2 regions of the Nonomuraea sp. ATR24 genome follow, and region 2 is predicted to be linked to the other one. Evidence: riboswitches for the same ligand, from Rfam matches in the RefSeq annotation. Region 2 holds a riboswitch; the other holds the start of a gene.
The links. Region 2 has a riboswitch for glycine ahead of gcvP (aminomethyl-transferring glycine dehydrogenase). Riboswitches for the same ligand answer to the same signal wherever they lie in the genome.
Positions count from the first base shown of each region.

Region 1: it holds a riboswitch for glycine, as region 2 does, so the genes downstream of both, gcvT (glycine cleavage system aminomethyltransferase GcvT) here and gcvP (aminomethyl-transferring glycine dehydrogenase) in region 2, are expected to answer to the same signal.

Region 1 covers NZ_JBGNUU010000018.1:39,504-47,988, forward strand. Annotated here, with positions in the region: gene ACBI99_RS33825 (M4 family metallopeptidase) at 83-2,395, shown strand; gene ACBI99_RS33830 (M28 family peptidase) at 2,472-3,833, shown strand; gene ACBI99_RS33835 (hypothetical protein) at 3,895-4,728, opposite strand; glycine riboswitch at 4,821-4,918, shown strand; gene gcvT (glycine cleavage system aminomethyltransferase GcvT) at 5,049-6,134, shown strand; gene gcvH (glycine cleavage system protein GcvH) at 6,131-6,520, shown strand; gene ACBI99_RS33850 (L-serine ammonia-lyase) at 6,573-7,949, shown strand; gene ACBI99_RS33855 (hypothetical protein) at 7,974-8,477, opposite strand; gene ACBI99_RS33860 (DUF6286 domain-containing protein) at 8,474-8,485, opposite strand, start outside.
Region 2 covers NZ_JBGNUU010000012.1:51,512-59,996, forward strand. Annotated here, with positions in the region: gene ACBI99_RS26940 (CDP-alcohol phosphatidyltransferase family protein) at 13-594, shown strand; gene ACBI99_RS26945 (sugar phosphate nucleotidyltransferase) at 599-3,103, shown strand; gene ACBI99_RS26950 (FHA domain-containing protein) at 3,341-3,853, shown strand; gene ACBI99_RS26955 (MerR family transcriptional regulator) at 3,877-4,503, shown strand; gene ACBI99_RS26960 (bifunctional nuclease family protein) at 4,610-5,080, shown strand; gene ACBI99_RS26965 (MerR family transcriptional regulator) at 5,228-5,848, shown strand; glycine riboswitch at 6,052-6,144, shown strand; gene gcvP (aminomethyl-transferring glycine dehydrogenase) at 6,311-8,485, shown strand, end outside.

The sequences.
Region 1 (8,485 bases), on a different contig from region 2:
TTTTCGTACTGGCGGTGGCATGGTTTGAGTGACCCCAGCCGGCCGGGGCTCTTCCACTCCACACCCCCGTAGGAGCCAGAGAGTGAACCCCAGACTCAGGTTGGGGGCTGCCGCCACGCTCGCGTTAGCCCTGATCACCAGCACGCTCGCGGGCGCCACCAGCGCCCAGGCGATGCAGGTGGCCGATCCCCCCGGTCCGGACGAACGCCGCAACGCGCTCACCACCGCGACCAGCCTCATGCTCGCCGAGCCGGCGGCGCTCAAGGCGGCGGCGCAGGACGAGTTCACGCTCTCGTCCGCCGTCACCGGCGTGCGCGGCCTGCAGTTCCTCACCTACTCCCGGACCCACCAGGGCCTGCCCGTCTACGGCGGCGACGTCGTCGTGGGCACCGACGAGTCCGGCGCGGTCGTCAACACGGTCACCACCGGCCAGCGCGCCACCATCGACGTGAGCGTCAAGGCGCGCGTCACCGCGGCCGCCGCGGCCGTCGCCGCCAGGAAGCACCTCGGCACCGAGGCGGCCAGCGTCGCCACGCCGAAGCTCGTCGTGCACGCCGCCACCGCGACGCCCAAGCTCACCTGGGAGGTCGTCGTCACCGCCGCCGACCGCCCGAGCATCCTGCACGTGTTCGTGGACGCGCGTACCGGCAAGGTCGTCGACTCCTGGGACGAGGTCAGGGCGGGCACCGGCAACGGCCACCACGTCGGCACCGTCTCCATCGACACCACGCCGTCCTACACGATGCGCGACCCGAACCGTCCCGGCGTGCAGTGCGGCGGGCAGAACGGCCAGCCGTTCACCAAGACCACCGACACCTGGGGCAACGGCAGCGGCACCAACATGGAGACCGCCTGCGTGGACGCCCTCTACGGCGCCCAGAAGCAGTGGGACATGATGCGCGAGTGGCTCGGCCGCAACGGCGTCAACGGCTCGGGCGGCGGCTACCCGGCGCGCGTGGGCCTGTCGGCGGTCAACGCCTACTGGTACGGCTCCTACGCCAACTTCGGCCGCAACCAGGCCGGCAGCTCCCAGCTCACCTCCATCGACGTGGTCGCCCACGAGTTCGGGCACGGCGTCTTCCAGTTCTCCGGCGGCGGCGGCGCCGGCAGCGGCAACGAGGCCGGCGGCCTGAACGAGTCGACAGGCGACATCTTCGGCGCCCTGACCGAGGCGTACGCGAACAACGCCAGCGACCCGGCCGACTACCTGGTCGGCGAGAAGGTCAACCTGGCCGGCAACGGCCCGATCCGCAACATGTACAACCCGCAGGCGCTCAACCACCCCAACTGCTACAGCGCCCAGATCCCGAACACCGAGGTGCACGCCGCGGCCGGGCCCCAGAACCACTGGTTCTACCTGGTCGCCGAGGGCACCAACCCGGCGGGCAAGCCCGCCAGCACCCGCTGTGACGGCGGCGGCGCGATCACCGGCATCGGCATCCGCAAGGCCGGCGAGATCTTCATGACCGGCCTCAACGCCAAGACGCAGCCGTGGACGCACGCCAAGGCCCGCGTCGCCACGCTGAACGCCGCCAGGACGCTCTACACCGGCTGCGCCGAGTACAACGTCGTCAAGGCCGCCTGGGACGGCATCAACGTCCGCCCGCAGGCCGGCGAGCAGCCCTGCAACCAGGGCAACGAGTTCTCGATGACGCTGAACCCCGCCTCCGGCAGCACGCAGCCGGGCGGCACGGCCACCACGACCGTCAGCACGACCGTGACCAGCGGCTCGGCGCAGTCGATCACGCTGCGGGCGAGCGGCCTGCCCTCGGGCGTCACCGCCTCCTTCAGCCCGGCCACCATCCAGGCCGGCCAGAGCTCCACGCTCACGCTGACCACCTCCGCCAACAGCCCGCAGGGCGCCCACGCGATCACCGTGACGGCCGACGGCGCCGACGTGGACCGGACCGCGACCTACAACCTGCAGCTCGGCGAGGTCGCCGACGACTTCTCTGTCACCGTGACCCCGTCCTCGGCGTCGGTGCAGCCGGGCAGCTCCGCCACGACCACGCTGGCCACCCAGATCACCTCGGGCGACGCGCAGAGCGTCGCGCTGACGGCGAGCGGCGCGCCCGCCGGCGTCACCGTGACCTTCAGCCCGCAGACGATCAACTCCGGCCAGTCGTCCACGGTCACGGTCGCCACCACGGCGAACGTCACGCCGGGCACGTACCCGATCACGCTGAACGCCGACGGCGCCAGCGTCGACCGCACGGCCACGTTCACCCTGACGGTGGGCAGTGACCAGGGCGGCGACGCCTGGGCTCCGTGGACCCCGTACGCGGCCGGGGACGTCGTCACCCACCAGGGTTCCAGCTACCGATGCCTCCAGGCGCACACCAGCCTCCCCGGCTGGGAGCCGAACCTGGTGCCTGCTCTCTGGCAGCGGATCTGACCCCTCAAGACCGGGCGGCCACGCCGGGGTGGCCGCCCCCCTTTTCTCAGACAGGCGGGACACCGTGAAACTCACCATGGGCGCAGTCGCGACGCTCGCGCTGACGCTGACCTTCTTACAGCCGCAGACGGCGAACGCCGTCGCGGAGACCGCCCCGGACATCCCGATCTCCAACGTGACGGCGCATCTGGCCCAGTTCCAGCAGATCGCCAACGCCAACGGAGGCAATCGGGCCTCGGGCCGGCCGGGCTTCACCGCCTCGCTGAATTACATCAGGGGCAAGCTCGACGCGGCCGGGTACACCACCCGGGTGCAGAGCTTCAGCGGCGGCAGCAATCTGATCGCCGATTGGCGAGGCGGTCCGGCCGGCCCGGTTCTCATGCTCGGCGCGCACCTCGACGGCGTCAGCGCCGGAGCGGCCATCAACGACAACGCCTCGGGCTCCGGGGCGCTGCTGGAGGTCGCGCTCACGCTGGCCGCCAGGAACCCGACGCTCACCAAGCACGTGCGTTTCGGCTGGTGGGGCGCGGAGGAGCAGGGCCTCGTCGGCTCCCGCTACTACGTGCAGAACGGCGGCGCCCAGGGCGTCGAGGCGTACCTGAACTTCGACATGATCTCCTCCAGGAACGCCGGCTACTTCGTCTACGACGACGACGCCACGCTGCGGCAGGCGTTCACCGAGTACTTCACCTCGATCGGCGTCCAGCCGGACCCCGACCGCGAGGGTGACGGGCGCAGCGACCACGCCTCGTTCAAGAACGCCGGGGTGCGGGTCGGCGGCCTGGCCACCGGAGCGGGCGCGATCAAGACGGCGGCCCAGGCGGCCAAGTGGGGCGGCACCGCGAACGCGCCGTTCGACAGCTGCTACCACCGGGCGTGCGACACCTACCCGGCCAACGTCAACACCACCGCGCTCGACCGCAACACCGACGCCATCGCGCACGCGCTGTGGAAGCTCGCGGTCGGCTCGGAGAACCCGCCCGCCGACGACTACACGATCTCGGTGAACCCGGCGTCGGCGTCGGTCGACCCGGGCGGCACGGCCACCACGACCGTGAGCACCCAGGTCAGCTCCGGGCAGGCGCAGAGCGTCACGCTCTCGGCGAGCGGCGCGCCCGCCGGCGTCAGCGTCACGTTCAGCCCGGCGACGATCACCGCGGGCCAGTCGTCCACGGTCACGATCGCCACCACCGCCGGCACCGCGCCGGGCACCTACCCGATCAGCGTCAACGGCGACGGGGCGAGCGCCGACCGGTCGGCCTCGTTCTCGCTCACCGTGGCCGGCGACACGGGCGGCGGCACCTGGGTGGCGTACACCTCGTACGCGGCCGGGGACGTCGTCACCTACCAGGGCGCCAGCTACAGGTGCCTGCAGGCGCACACCAGCCTGCCGGGCTGGGAGCCGTCCAACGTGCCCGCGCTGTGGGCGCGCGTCTGATCACTCCTGGACACCGCGTGCGGGCCGCCTCTGCCATGACCGGCCCGCACGCGGCCACCACCTAACCGACCGGCTTCAGGACGTCCTCCACCACGACGGCGTCCCCGTAGGCGGCCGCCAGGCGCTCGCGCTGCTCGGGGGTGGCCAGCCACATGGTCACCTCCACCCGGTTGCGCGTCTCGCTGGTGGCGGCCTCCAGCACGCCCTTCTCGTCCATGACCCGCTCCTGGATCCCGTAGAGCTCGGCCCGCGTCCGCTTCGCGCCGGTGACGCAGAGCGCGCCGCCCCACACCTCCCGGATCCACGCCTCCCGGCCTGACAGGTCGCCGGTGAAGGCCAGGTTCAGCACGACGTCGCGGGCGTGGTCCTCGCCCTCCTCCGGCGGGTCCGGGTCGAGCCGGTCGATCCACGCCCCGGCGAACTCCTTGGCCGATCCGGCCCTGGCGATGGCCTCGTTCATGGCGTCCGGCGTCGTCCTGGCCGGGTCGACCGGCTTCCAGCCGCCCTCGGGCGCGGGGCACGGCGTCCCGATGCGGTCCGGCCGGTCCGCTCCCCCTTCGGCAGGGCGCGGCGGCTCGGTGAGCGTGAGCCGCGCACCGTCCCAGGTGCCGGTGACCACGTACAGGCCCCAGCGGGTGCTCGCGGCCGACTCGTGGCGGACCTTGCTCCAGTCCCAGCCCACCACGTCGGGGCCGCCGCACTGGGGCGGCATCGACTCCAGCAGCGCGCGGCACATCTGCGGGCCGTGCGTCCCGTCCTCCAGCACGGTCACCGTCGCCGTGTAGCGCGGGGGCGGCCCGGTGGGCCCGGTGGCCCCGGTGGGCCCGGCGGGCGCGGCGCCGCCCTGGGCGCCGCAGGCCGCCAGGCCCACCGCCAGCGCGAGGAACGCGGTCATCCGTCTCATACCTCTACGACGGGTACGGCGTCCGCCCGGTTCAGGGCGCGACAACACCGCCGTCACCCCACTAGGCTTGCGGACATCACCGACGAAACCGTGCGGGAGAGCGCCCTGACAGCCGGTCAGGGCCCCTGAAGGAGCAAGCCCTCCCCGCGAACCTCTCAAGGCAAAGGACCGCACGGCCGAGGTGACCTCTGGAAAGCAGGCCGGTGGGCCTCGCCGAAGGTGAAAGTCCGGCAAAACCCGGGCGAAGCTCTCAGGCATCGATGACAGAGGGGGAGGATGCTGGCATCCGACTCTGCCCTGAGGTGCGACCCATGTCCCGACCGACACCGCTGCGAGACGTCCACGAGGCTCTCGGCGCCACGCTCACCGACTTCGCCGGCTGGCTGATGCCGCTGCGCTACGGCAGCGAGTCCGCCGAGCACAACGCGGTCCGCCAGGCAGCCGGGCTGTTCGACCTCTCCCACATGGGCGAGATCTTCGTGACCGGCCCCCAGGCCGCCAAGGCGCTGGACTACGCGCTCGTGGGCCACCTGTCGGCGCTGGCGACGGGCCGGGCCCGCTACACCATGATCGTGGACGAGCGCGGCGGCGTGCTCGACGACCTCATCGTCTACCGGCTCGGGGACGAGGAGTTCATGGTCGTGGCCAACGCCTCCAACTACCCGAAGGTCGACGCGGAGCTGAAGAACCGCGCCAAGTCGTACGACGCGGTGGTCGAGGACCGCTCCGAGCAGTACGCGCTGATCGCGGTGCAGGGCCCGCGCGCGCAGGAGATCCTCGCCACGCTCACCGACGCCGACCTGGCCGGGCTCAAGTACTACGCCGGCCTGCCCGGCGTCGTCGACGGGCGCCAGGCGCTCATCGCCCGCACCGGCTACACCGGCGAGGACGGCTTCGAGCTGTTCGTGGCCAACGAGGACGCCGTGCCGCTCTGGCACGCCCTGACGTCGGCCGGAGCGCCGTACGGGATCAAGCCCGCCGGTCTGTCCAGCCGCGACACGCTCCGCCTGGAGGCGGGCATGCCCCTGTACGGCAACGAGTTGAGCGCGGAGCTGACCCCGTTCGACGCGGGGCTGGGCAGGGTGGTGAAATTCGACAAGCCGGGCGACTTCGTCGGCAGGTCGGCGCTGGAGGCGGTCAAGGACACCGCTCCCGCGCGCCGGCTCGTCGGCCTGGTCGCGCGGGGCCGCCGGGTGCCCCGCCACGGGTACCCGGTCACCAAGGACGGTGCCGTCGTCGGCGAGGTCACCAGCGGGGCGCCTTCCCAGACCCTGGGCAAGCCCATCGCGCTGGCGTACGTCGACACCGGGGTCAGTGAAGGTCTGGCCGTGGACATCCGGGGCAGCCAAGAACCTGTGGACCTGGTTGAGCTGCCCTTCTACAGGAGGAACAAGTGAGCAACATCCCTGACGACCTGAGCTACACCAAGGAGCACGAGTGGGTTGCCGGGATCGACGACGGGATCACCGTCACGATCGGCATCACGGCGTTCGCCGCCGAGGCTCTGGGTGACGTCGTCTTCGTGCAGCTCCCCGACGCCGGGTCGGTCATCGAGGCGGGCGACTCGGTCGGCGAGGTCGAGTCGACCAAGTCCGTGAGCGAGATCTACAGCCCGGTCGGCGGCGAGGTCGTCGAGATCAACCAGGCCCTGGTGGACGACCCGTCGCTGGCCAACAGCGACCCCTACGGCGACGGCTGGATGTTCCGGGTGCGCGTGGACGGCGACCCGAAGGACCTGCTGACGCCCGAGGAATACACCGCCCTCACCTCGGGCGACTCCTGACAGCACCGCCGGGGCCCGGTAGCGGGCCCCGGCCCTCCCGAAAGGCGCGTCAATGGCGATCAGCGTCTTCGACCTCTTCAAGGTCGGCATCGGCCCGTCCAGCTCCCACACGGGCGGCCCGATGGCGGCCGCGCACAAGTTCGCGCGCGGCCTGAACGACGACGGCCTGCTGGAGCGCACCGCGCGCGTCGAGGCCATCCTGTACGGCTCGCTCGGCCTCACCGGCAAGGGCCACGGCAGCGACAAGGCCGTCCTGCTCGGCCTGTCGGGCGAGAAGCCCGAGCTGGTGGACGTCGACAGCATCGACGAGCGGCTGGCCGCCATGCGCGACTCCGGCACCGTCACGCTGTACGGGGTCCGCGAGATCCCCTTCGTCGTGGGCCAGGACCTCGTCTTCGAGCGGAAGATCTCGCTGCCCGAGCACCCGAACGGCATGCGCTTCACCGCGTTCGACGATTCGGGCGCCAAGCTGCGGGAGAAGGTCTACTTCTCCGTCGGCGGCGGCTTCGTCGTGGACGAGAAGGCCACCGGGGCCGACCGCATCAAGCCCGACGACACCGTGCTGCCCTACCCGTTCACCACGGCGGAGGAGCTGCTCAAGCACTGCTCCAACACCGGCCTGTCGATCTCCGCGCTCATGCTGGAGAACGAGAAGGCGTTCGGCCGCTCCGAGGCCGAGATCCGCGCCGGCATCCTGCACCTGTGGCAGGTCATGTCCGACTGCGTCCAGCGGGGCATCTCGCAGGAGGGCGTGCTGCCCGGCGGCCTGAAGGTCAAGCGCCGGGCCAACCGCCTGCACCGGCGGCTGCAGACCGAGTCGGCCGAGCGCGACCCGCTCCAGGCGATGGACTGGGTCTCCCTGTTCGCGCTGGCCGTCAACGAGGAGAACGCGGCCGGCGGCCGCATCGTCACCGCCCCGACCAACGGCGCGGCCGGCATCATCCCCGCCGTGCTGACCTACTACTCCCGCTTCACCCCCAACGCCGACGACGAGGGCGTGGTCCGCTTCCTCCTCACGGCCGCCGCGATCGGCGTGCTGTTCAAGGAGAACGCCTCCATCTCCGGGGCCGAGGTCGGCTGCCAGGGCGAGGTGGGCTCGGCCTGCTCGATGGCCTCCGCCGGCCTCACCGAGGTGCTGGGCGGCACCCCGGAGCAGGTGGAGAACGCGGCCGAGATCGGCATCGAGCACAACCTGGGCCTGACCTGCGACCCCATCGGCGGGCTGGTGCAGATCCCGTGCATCGAGCGCAACGCGGTGGCCTCCATCAAGGCCATCACCGCCGCCCGCATCGCGCTGCGCGGCGACGGACGCCACCACGTGTCGCTGGACAAGGCCATCAAGACCATGCGCGACACCGGGCGGGACATGCTCGACAAGTACAAGGAGACCTCGCGCGGCGGCCTCGCGGTCAACGTCATCGAGTGCTGAGCGCGTGATGACCGGCGCGGTCGTTCAGCGCCGGACGTGGATGCGGACGACGGCGCCGAGGTCGTCGTCGCGCACCTCGCGGCGGATGCGGCTGACGATCTCGCGGTCCAGCTTGGCCACGACCGCGCCGACGTCCGTGGCGGCCGGGCAGGTCAGGCCGATGCGCAGCCTGGCCCCCTCGCCGACGACCCGCACCCCCGCCCTGGCCAGGCCGTCGACGTCCTTGAGCCCCACGCAGAGCATCGCCGTCCCGGTGCCCGACCGGGAGCCGTAGCGCCCCCAGCCCAGGCTCAGCAGCAGCCAGCGCAGCGTGACCAGGGCGAGCACCAGCAGCACCAGCGCCACCACCCACAGCGCCCACGGCTGCTCGGCCAGCGCCCGCGCGGTGCGCTCCGGCAGCACCTTGGCCTTCGGCGGCAGCCCCGCCAGCTTGTCGTGGCCGCGCAGCCAGGCGTAGCCGCCCGCCACGAGCAGCACCGCGCCGACGACGGCCAGGCCGATCCGGTTGCCCGCGTACTGCCGCATCACAGCCCCCT
Region 2 (8,485 bases):
AGGGTCTGGGGCGTGAGTGAAACTTCCGCCGAGGACCGAATCTGGACGGTTCCGAACCTGCTGAGCTTCCTGCGCCTCCTCGGCGTGCCCGTGTTCCTCTGGCTGGTTCTGGGCCCGAAGGCGGACGGGTGGGCCATCGCGATCCTGGCGGTGGCCGGCTTCACCGACTGGCTCGACGGCAAGATCGCCCGGGCGTTCAACCAGACCAGCAAGCTGGGCCGGATCATCGACCCGGCGGCCGACAAGCTCTACGTGTTCGCGACGATCCTGGCGCTGCTCGTGCGGGAGGTCATCCCGTGGTGGCTGGCGGCCGTGATCCTGGCGCGGGAACTCTTCGTCGCGTGTTTCATCCCCGTACTTCGCAAACATGGCTATAAGGCACTTCAAGTGCATTTTCTGGGCAAGGCAGCCATGTTCAACCTCATGTACGCCTTCCCTCTGCTCTTCCTTGCCTCCCATGACGGGTGGTATGCCGATATAACCCGCATTGTCGGGTGGGCGTTCGCGCTCTGGGGAACGGGCCTGTACTGGTGGGCAGGCGTGTTGTATGTGATACAGGTGCGCCGGCTCGTAACCGCGACCACGAAGGAGTGATCGGGTGAAGGCGGTCGTCATGGCGGGCGGTGAGGGCACCCGGTTGCGTCCGATGACGGCCAACCAGCCCAAACCCCTGCTTCCCGTGGTCAACCGCCCGATCATGGAGCACGTCCTGCGGCTGCTCAAGCGGCACGGCGTCACCGAGACCGTGGTGACGGTCCAGTTCCTGGCGGCGCTCGTGCGCAACTACTTCGGCGACGGCGACGAGCTCGGGATGAGCCTGCAGTACGCCACCGAGGACGTGCCGCTCGGCACGGCGGGCAGCGTGAAGAACGCCGCTGCCCGGTTACATGACGATCGTTTCCTGGTCATCTCCGGCGACGCCCTGACGGATATCGACTTATCCGACATGGTCCGCTTTCATCGCGAAACTTCGGCACTTGTCACCATCGGCTTGAAGCGCGTCCCGAACCCCCTCGAGTTCGGCATCATCATCGTCGACGAGTCCGGCCGGGTGCAGCGCTTCCTGGAGAAGCCCACCTGGGGCCAGGTCTTCTCCGACACCGTCAACACCGGCGTCTACGTCATGGAGCCCGAGGTCCTGGCGCACGTGGCCGCCGGCGAGCCCGTCGACTGGTCGGGCGACGTCTTCCCCCGCCTCCTGGAGCGCGGCGCCCCCATCTACGGCTACGTGGCCGCCGGCTACTGGGAGGACGTCGGCACCCACGAGAGCTACCTCAAGGCCCACGCCGACGCCCTGACCGGCAAGGTCAGGCTGGACATCGGCGGCTTCGAGGTCTCGCCCGGCGTCTGGGTGGCCGCCTCCGCCTCCGTCGAGCCCGACGCCGTGCTCAAGGGCCCGCTGTTCATCGGCGAGTACGCCAAGGTCGAGGCGGGCGCCGAGCTGCGCGAGTACACGGTCCTGGGCAACAACGTGGTGGTGCGCGAGGGCGCGTTCCTGCACCGGGCGATCGTGCACGACAACGTCTACCTCGGCCCCGGCACCCACCTGCGCGGCTGCGTGATCGGCAAGAGCACCGACGTGATGAGCGGCGCCCGGATCGAGGAGAACGCGGTCGTCGGCGACGAGTGCGTCATCGAGCCCGAGGCGTACGTCTCCAGCGGGGTGCGGGTCTACCCGTTCAAGACCATCGAGGCGGGCGCGGTCGTCAACACGAGCGTCATCTGGGAGTCGCGCGGCCAGCGCAGCCTGTTCGGGCCGCGCGGCGTCAGCGGGCTGGTCAACGTGGAGATCACCCCCGAGCTGTGCGTGCGGCTGGCCAGCGCGTACGCGACCACGCTGAGCAAGGGCGCGAACGTCGTCACCTCGCGCGACTCCTCGCTGGCCGCGCGGGCGCTGAAGCGGGCGGTGATCGGCGCGCTGACCGCCAGCGCCATCAACGTGCTGGACCTGGAGGCCGCCCCGCTGCCCGTGGCCCGCTTCCACGCCACCCGGGGCACGGCGGCGGGCGGCATCGCGCTCCGCACGACGGCCGGCGACCCGCAGAGCGTCGACATCGTCATCATGGACGACCGGGGCGCCGACCTGCCCCCGGCCGCTCAGCGCAAGCTGGAGCGGGTCTTCTCCCGGCAGGAGTTCCGCCGCGCCTTCCCCGGCGAGATCGCCGAGCTCACCTACCCGGCCAGGGCCGTCGAGGACTACGCGCACGAGCTGCTGCGCCGGGTGGACATGACGGGCGTACGGGACATGAAGGTGGTCGTCGACTGCGCGGGCGGCACTTCGTCGCTGGTGCTGCCCCGGCTGCTGGGCCGGGCCGGGATCGAGGTGCTGACGGTCAACGCCGTCCTGGACGACCTGTCGCCCACGGAGACGATCGCCGAGCGCCGCCGTGACCTGCAACGCCTCTCCGAGCTCGTCAGCTCCTCCAGGGCGGCCTTCGGGGTCCGCTTCGACCCCGTGGGGGAGCGCATCGCGCTGGTGGACGAGATGGGCCAGCTCATCGGCGAGGAGCGGGCCCTGCTCGTGGTTCTCGACCTGGTGGCCGCCGAGCGGCGCGGCGGGCGGGTGGCGCTGCCCGTCACCACCACCCGCGTCGCCGAGCAGGTGTGCCGCTTCCACGGCGTCGAGGTGGAGTGGACCTCGACCGCCGTGGACGCCCTCACCTCGGCCGCCGCCGGGCCCGGCATGATCTTCGCGGCCGACGGCCGGGGCGGCTTCGTGGTGCCGGAGTTCAGCCCGGCGCTCGACGGCCTGGCCGTGTTCATGCGCCTGCTCGGCCTGGTCGCGCGCACCCGGCTCTCGCTCAGCCAGATCGACGCCCGCATCCCCGAGGTCAACCTGCTCAGGCGGGCGATCCCGACGCAGTGGGCCGTCAAGGGCGCGGTCATGCGCTCGGTCATCGAGGCCGCCGAGGCCGTCCGCGACGGCCACCGCGTCGACACCACCGACGGCGTGCGGGTGGCGGGGGAGGACGGGAGCTGGGTGCTCATCCTGCCCGCGGCCACCGAGCCGGTCACCCACCTGTGGGCCGAGGCGGCCGACGTCGACACCGCGCAGCTCCTCCTGGAGCGCTGGGCGCGCGTGGTGGAGCGGGCGAGCACCTGATCCCGGTGATTTGTCGGGATGGCGGGCAAGATCGTAATGTTGGAAAGGCGCGGCGGCATGGACCTTCGGGCGGGGGCGGCGGTAACTTTGTCAGCGTCCAGCCTGTCGTCCAGCGCCCCGCCTTGACCTTTGCCGCTGATCAGCGTAAGTTGCGGCATTCGCAAAATCTTGAGAGCGAAGCGAGGCGCGCCCCGAGCACCGTTGCCGCGTCTTCGCGGTAGGAGGCCGAGCCGATCGATGCCGAGCGTCTACTGCACGCAGTGCGGGCACGCCAACCCCGAGGATGCCCGTTTCTGTTCCCGTTGTGGGTCACCGTTGACCAGACCCGAGGTCTCAGGGGATACCACATCGACGATCTCCGTCGCGGGAATAGAGGCGTACGAGGCAGAGACCGGTGACATGCTGCTGGCCGAGCGGGCGCTGGTCGAGCAGCTTCCGCCCGGCACGGCGCTGCTGACCGTGACCAGGGGGCCCAACCAGGGCAGCCGTTTCAAACTCGACAAGGACCTCACCACCACCGGCCGCCATCCGGAGAGTGACATCTTCCTCGACGACATCACGGTCTCGCGCCGCCACGTCGAGTTCTACCGCCATCGCGGCGGCCAGTTCTCGGTGCGCGACGTGGGCAGCCTCAACGGCACCTACGTCAACCGCGAGCGCATCGAGGAGGTTCCGCTCCATTCAGGCGACGAGGTGCAGATCGGCAAGTTCCGGCTCCTGTTCCTGATGCGGACACCCGCCGGCACATGAGTTCGCAGGCGGCACGCTCGCACATGAGCATCGGGGAGGTGCTCGCCCTGCTGCAGGGCGAGTTCCCCGACGTCACCGTCTCCAAGATCCGGTTCCTGGAGGGCGAAGGGCTCATCGAGCCCGAGCGCACCCCGTCCGGCTTCCGCAAGTTCACCCACCTGCACGTCGAGCAGCTGCGCTACATCCTCACCGAGCAGCGCGACCACTACCTGCCGCTGCGGGTGATCAAGGACAAGATGGCGGAGGGCTTCGGCCGCCCGCGCGCCCTCCAGGACAAGCAGGAGGTCCGGCTCAGCCGCGCCGAGCTGCTGGAGGCCGCCGGGATCGACGAGGAGACGCTCACCGAGCTGGAGGACTACGGCCTGCTCGCGGCCAAGGCCAGGCGCTACGACGAGGACGCGCTGAAGGTGGCCCGCAGCGTCGGCGCGCTGGCCAAATTCGGCCTGCACGCCCGCCATCTGCGGGCGGTCCGGGCGGCGGCCGAGCGCGAGGCGGGGCTGGTGGAGCAGACGGTGGCGCCGATCCTGAAACGGCGGGCGCCCGGCGCGATCGGGGAGGCCGACGAGACGGCCAGGGAGCTGTCGGCTCTGCTGCTCGACCTGCACGCGGCGCTGCTGCGCACGGGTGTGCGGAGCGTTCTGGGGCGATGAGCGGCCCGCGGGACATTCAGGGCTCCCCGGGTGTTACGTTGAATTGCAGAAGCGGACCAGCGATGACCTGTGCCGGGCCACCGGCCAGTCGAATATGGAGCAGCCCGTGTTGCAGATGGAGGTCGTGGGCGTTCGCGTAGAAATGCCTACAAATCAACCGATCGTCTTGCTCAAGGAGGCACACGGGGAGCGGTTCCTGCCGATCTGGATCGGCATGACCGAAGCGACGGCCATCGCCCTGGCCCAGGCGGAGGAGCCTCCCCCGCGGCCGCTGACCCATGACCTGTTCCGGGACGTGCTGAGCGCGCTCGGCGTGGGCCTGCGCGCGGTCAACATCGTCGCGCTGCGTGACGGCATCTTCTTCGCCGACCTCGTGTTCTCCAACGGGGTGGAGGTGAGCGCCCGGCCGTCCGACTCGATCGCGCTCGCCCTGCGCACCGGGGCCCGCATCTTCGCCAGCGAGGAGGTGGTCCAGGAGGCCGGCGTGATCATCCCGGACGACCAGGAGGACGAGGTGGAGAAGTTCAGGGAGTTCCTTGACACGATCTCTCCCGAGGACTTCGGCAGGGCGGGGTAGGTATTTCAGTGCATTTACGCTTCACGACGCGCCGAGCCGGATCGTTGACTGAGCATGGTCACGGTCCTACGGTGCAAGTGAAACCCGCGGTCGCCTTTTACGAACCCCCAGATCAGGCCGCGGGATGAGAGAAAGCCGGAGGTCCGCGTGGCGGTCAGCAGCGGCGAGGGAAAGACGGCCGGCCAGGAAGATCCGGTGCGGCGCGAGAGCGCGCGGCAGCGTGCCGGGGAGCAGGGTCTGCTCTTCGACGAGCAGCCCGCCACGCTTCCCGACGACATCGGATACCGCGGGCCGACGGCCTGCGCGGCGGCCGGCATCACCTACAGGCAGCTTGACTACTGGGCGCGCACCGGACTGGTGGAGCCCACGATAAGAGCCGCCCAGGGCTCGGGATCGCAGCGGCTCTACAGCTTCCGCGACATCCTGGTCCTCAAGGTCGTCAAGCGGTTGCTCGACACGGGAGTCTCGCTCCAGCAGATCCGCACCGCCGTGCAGCATCTGCGTGACCGCGGGGTCGCCGACCTCGCGCAGATCACGCTGATGAGCGACGGGGTCAGCGTCTACGAGTGCACCTCGGCCGACGAGGTGATCGACCTGCTCCAGGGCGGTCAGGGCGTGTTCGGCATCGCGCTCGGCCGGGTCTGGCGCGAGGTCGAGGGCTCCCTCGCGGAGCTGCCGGGGGAACGCGCGGCGGTCGCGGACACCGTCCCGGCCGAACATCCCGCTGACGAGCTGGCCCGGCGGCGCCGCGCACGGCGCACAGGGTGACCACGACGCACAGGTGACCACCGCGCACAGGTGACCGCGACGTACAGGTGACCACCGCGCACAGGGCGGCGGGGAACACGGGGCGACGGGGAACACCGGGTGACGGGAATCACCGGGTGACGGGGAGCGACTCTCCCGGCGTGCGCATCAGGCCGCCTGCGGTGGGGTTGCCGGACAAGGCGTAGTAATCTGGGACATGCTGTCGACCCCGTGCGGGAGAGACCCCGGCTGGCCCGGGGCGCCGAAGGAGCAACCCTCCCCGGAATCTCTCAGGCATCCCGTACCGCTCGGGTGAGGCAACTCTGGAAAGCAGGTGCGCCCGCCAGGCGCGCTTCACCGACGGTGCAAGCCCCGCCGGGGCGAAGCTCTCAGGTCGCGATGACTAGCGCGCGGTGACAGAGGGGGAGATCCGGCATTCGCCCGCGCCCAGCGCCGGTCTCCAAAGCCTCGGGAGGCATCTCCATGACAGATCTGTCAGCACCGCCGTTCTCGGCCCGGCACATCGGCCCGTCCGCGGCCGAGCAGCAGCGCATGCTCGAGGCCGTCGGCTTCGAATCGGTGGCGGACCTGGTCGCCGTCGCCGTCCCCGAGTCCATCAGGGCCAAGGACCGGCTCAAGCTGCCCGCCGCCGCGAGCGAGACCGAGGCGATCGCCGAGCTGCGCGCCCTGGCCGGCCGCAACCGCGTCCTCACCTCGATGATCGGCCTGGGCTACCACGACACGGTCACGCCCGCCGTCATCCGCCGCAACCTGCTGGAGAACCCGGGCTGGTACACCGCCTACACGCCCTACCAGCCGGAGATCTCGCAGGGCCGGCTGGAGGCGCTGCTCAACTTCCAGACCGTGGTGTCCGACCTCACCGGCCTCCCCGTCGCGGGCGCGTCCCTGCTGGACGAGGCCACCGCCGCGGCCGAGGCCATGACGCTGGCCCGGCGCGCCGGCAAGGCGAAGAGCGACGTGTTCGTCGTCGACGCCGACGCCCTCCCGCAGACCAAGGCGGTGCTGGCCACCCGCGCCGAGCCGCTCGGCATCACGCTCGTGGAGAGCGACCTGGAGGGCGAGCTGCCCGAGTGCTTCGGCGTGCTCGTGCAGTACCCCGGCGCCTCCGGCCGGCTGCGCGACTTCCGCGCCGTGGCCGGGCGGGCGCACGAGGCGGGCGCGCTCGTCGTGGCCGCCGCCGACCTGCTCGCGCTCACCCTGCTCGCCGCCCCCGGCGAGCTCGGCGCCGACATCGCGATCGGCTCCTCGCAGCGGTTCGGCGTGCCGTTCGGCTTCGGCGGCCCGCACGCCGCCTACATGTCCGTACGCGACGGGCTGCAGCGGCAGATGCCCGGCCGCCTCGTTGGGGTGTCGGTCGACGCCGACGGCGACCCCGCCTACCGGCTGGCCCTGCAGACCCGCGAGCAGCACATCCGCCGCGAGAAGGCCACCAGCAACATCTGCACCGCCCAGGTGCTCCTCGCCGTGATCGCCGGCATGTACGCCGTCTACCACGGCCCCGACGGGCTGCGCCGCATCGCCGCCCGCGTCCACCGCCACGCCGCCACCCTGGCCGAGGGGCTGCGCCGGGGCGGCGTCGAGGTGGTGCACGGCGAGTTCTTCGACACCGTGCTCGCCCGCGTGCCCGGCCGCGCCGCCGAGGTCGTCGCCGCCGCCGCCGAGCGCGGCGTCAACCTGTGGCAGGCCGGCGACGACCACGTCTCGATCTCCTGCGACGAGAAGACCGGCGCCGCCGAGCTGGCCGCCGTCTGGGCGGCGTTCGGCGTCGAGCCCGCCGGGGAGGCCGCCGACGCGCTGCCCGCCGCCCTGCTGCGCGAGTCCGACTACCTGACCCACCCGGTCTTCCACGAGCACCGCTCCGAGACCGCGATGCTGCGCTACCTGCGCAAGCTCCAGGACAAGGACATCGCGCTCGACCGCTCCATGATCCCGCTCGGCTCCTGCACGATGAAGCTGAACGCGACCACCGAGATGGAGTCCATCACCTGGCCTGAGTTCGCCGCGATCCACCCGTACGCGCCCGAGGCCCAGGCCGCCGGCTACCGCGAGCTGATCGAGACGCTGGAGGGCTGGCTGGCCGAGGTCACCGGCTACGACGCCGTCTCCATCCAGCCGAACGCCGGCTCCCAGGGCGAGTTCGCCGGACTGCTGGCCATCCGCGCCTACCACCGGGCCAACGGCGACACCGAGCGCGACGTCTGCCTCATCCCGTCCTCGGCGCACGGCACCAACGCCGCCAGCGCCGTCATGGCCGGCATGCGGGTCGTCGTCGTGGCCTGTGACGACGACGGCAACGTCGACCTCGCCGACCTCGACGCCAAGATCGGCAAGCACCGCGACCGGCTCGCCGCGATCATGGTCACCTACCCGTCCACGCACGGCGTGTACGAGGAGAGCATCACCGAGGTGTGCGCCAAGGTGCACGAGGCCGGCGGCCAGGTGTACGTCGACGGCGCCAACCTCAACGCGCTCGTCGGCCTGGCCAAGCCGGGCGAGTTCGGCGCCGACGTGTCCCACCTCAACCTGCACAAGACGTTCTGCATCCCGCACGGCGGTGGCGGCCCCGGCGTCGGCCCCGTCGCGGTCCGCGGCCACCTGGCCGCCTACCTGCCCGGCCACCCGCTGCGCGACGGCAGC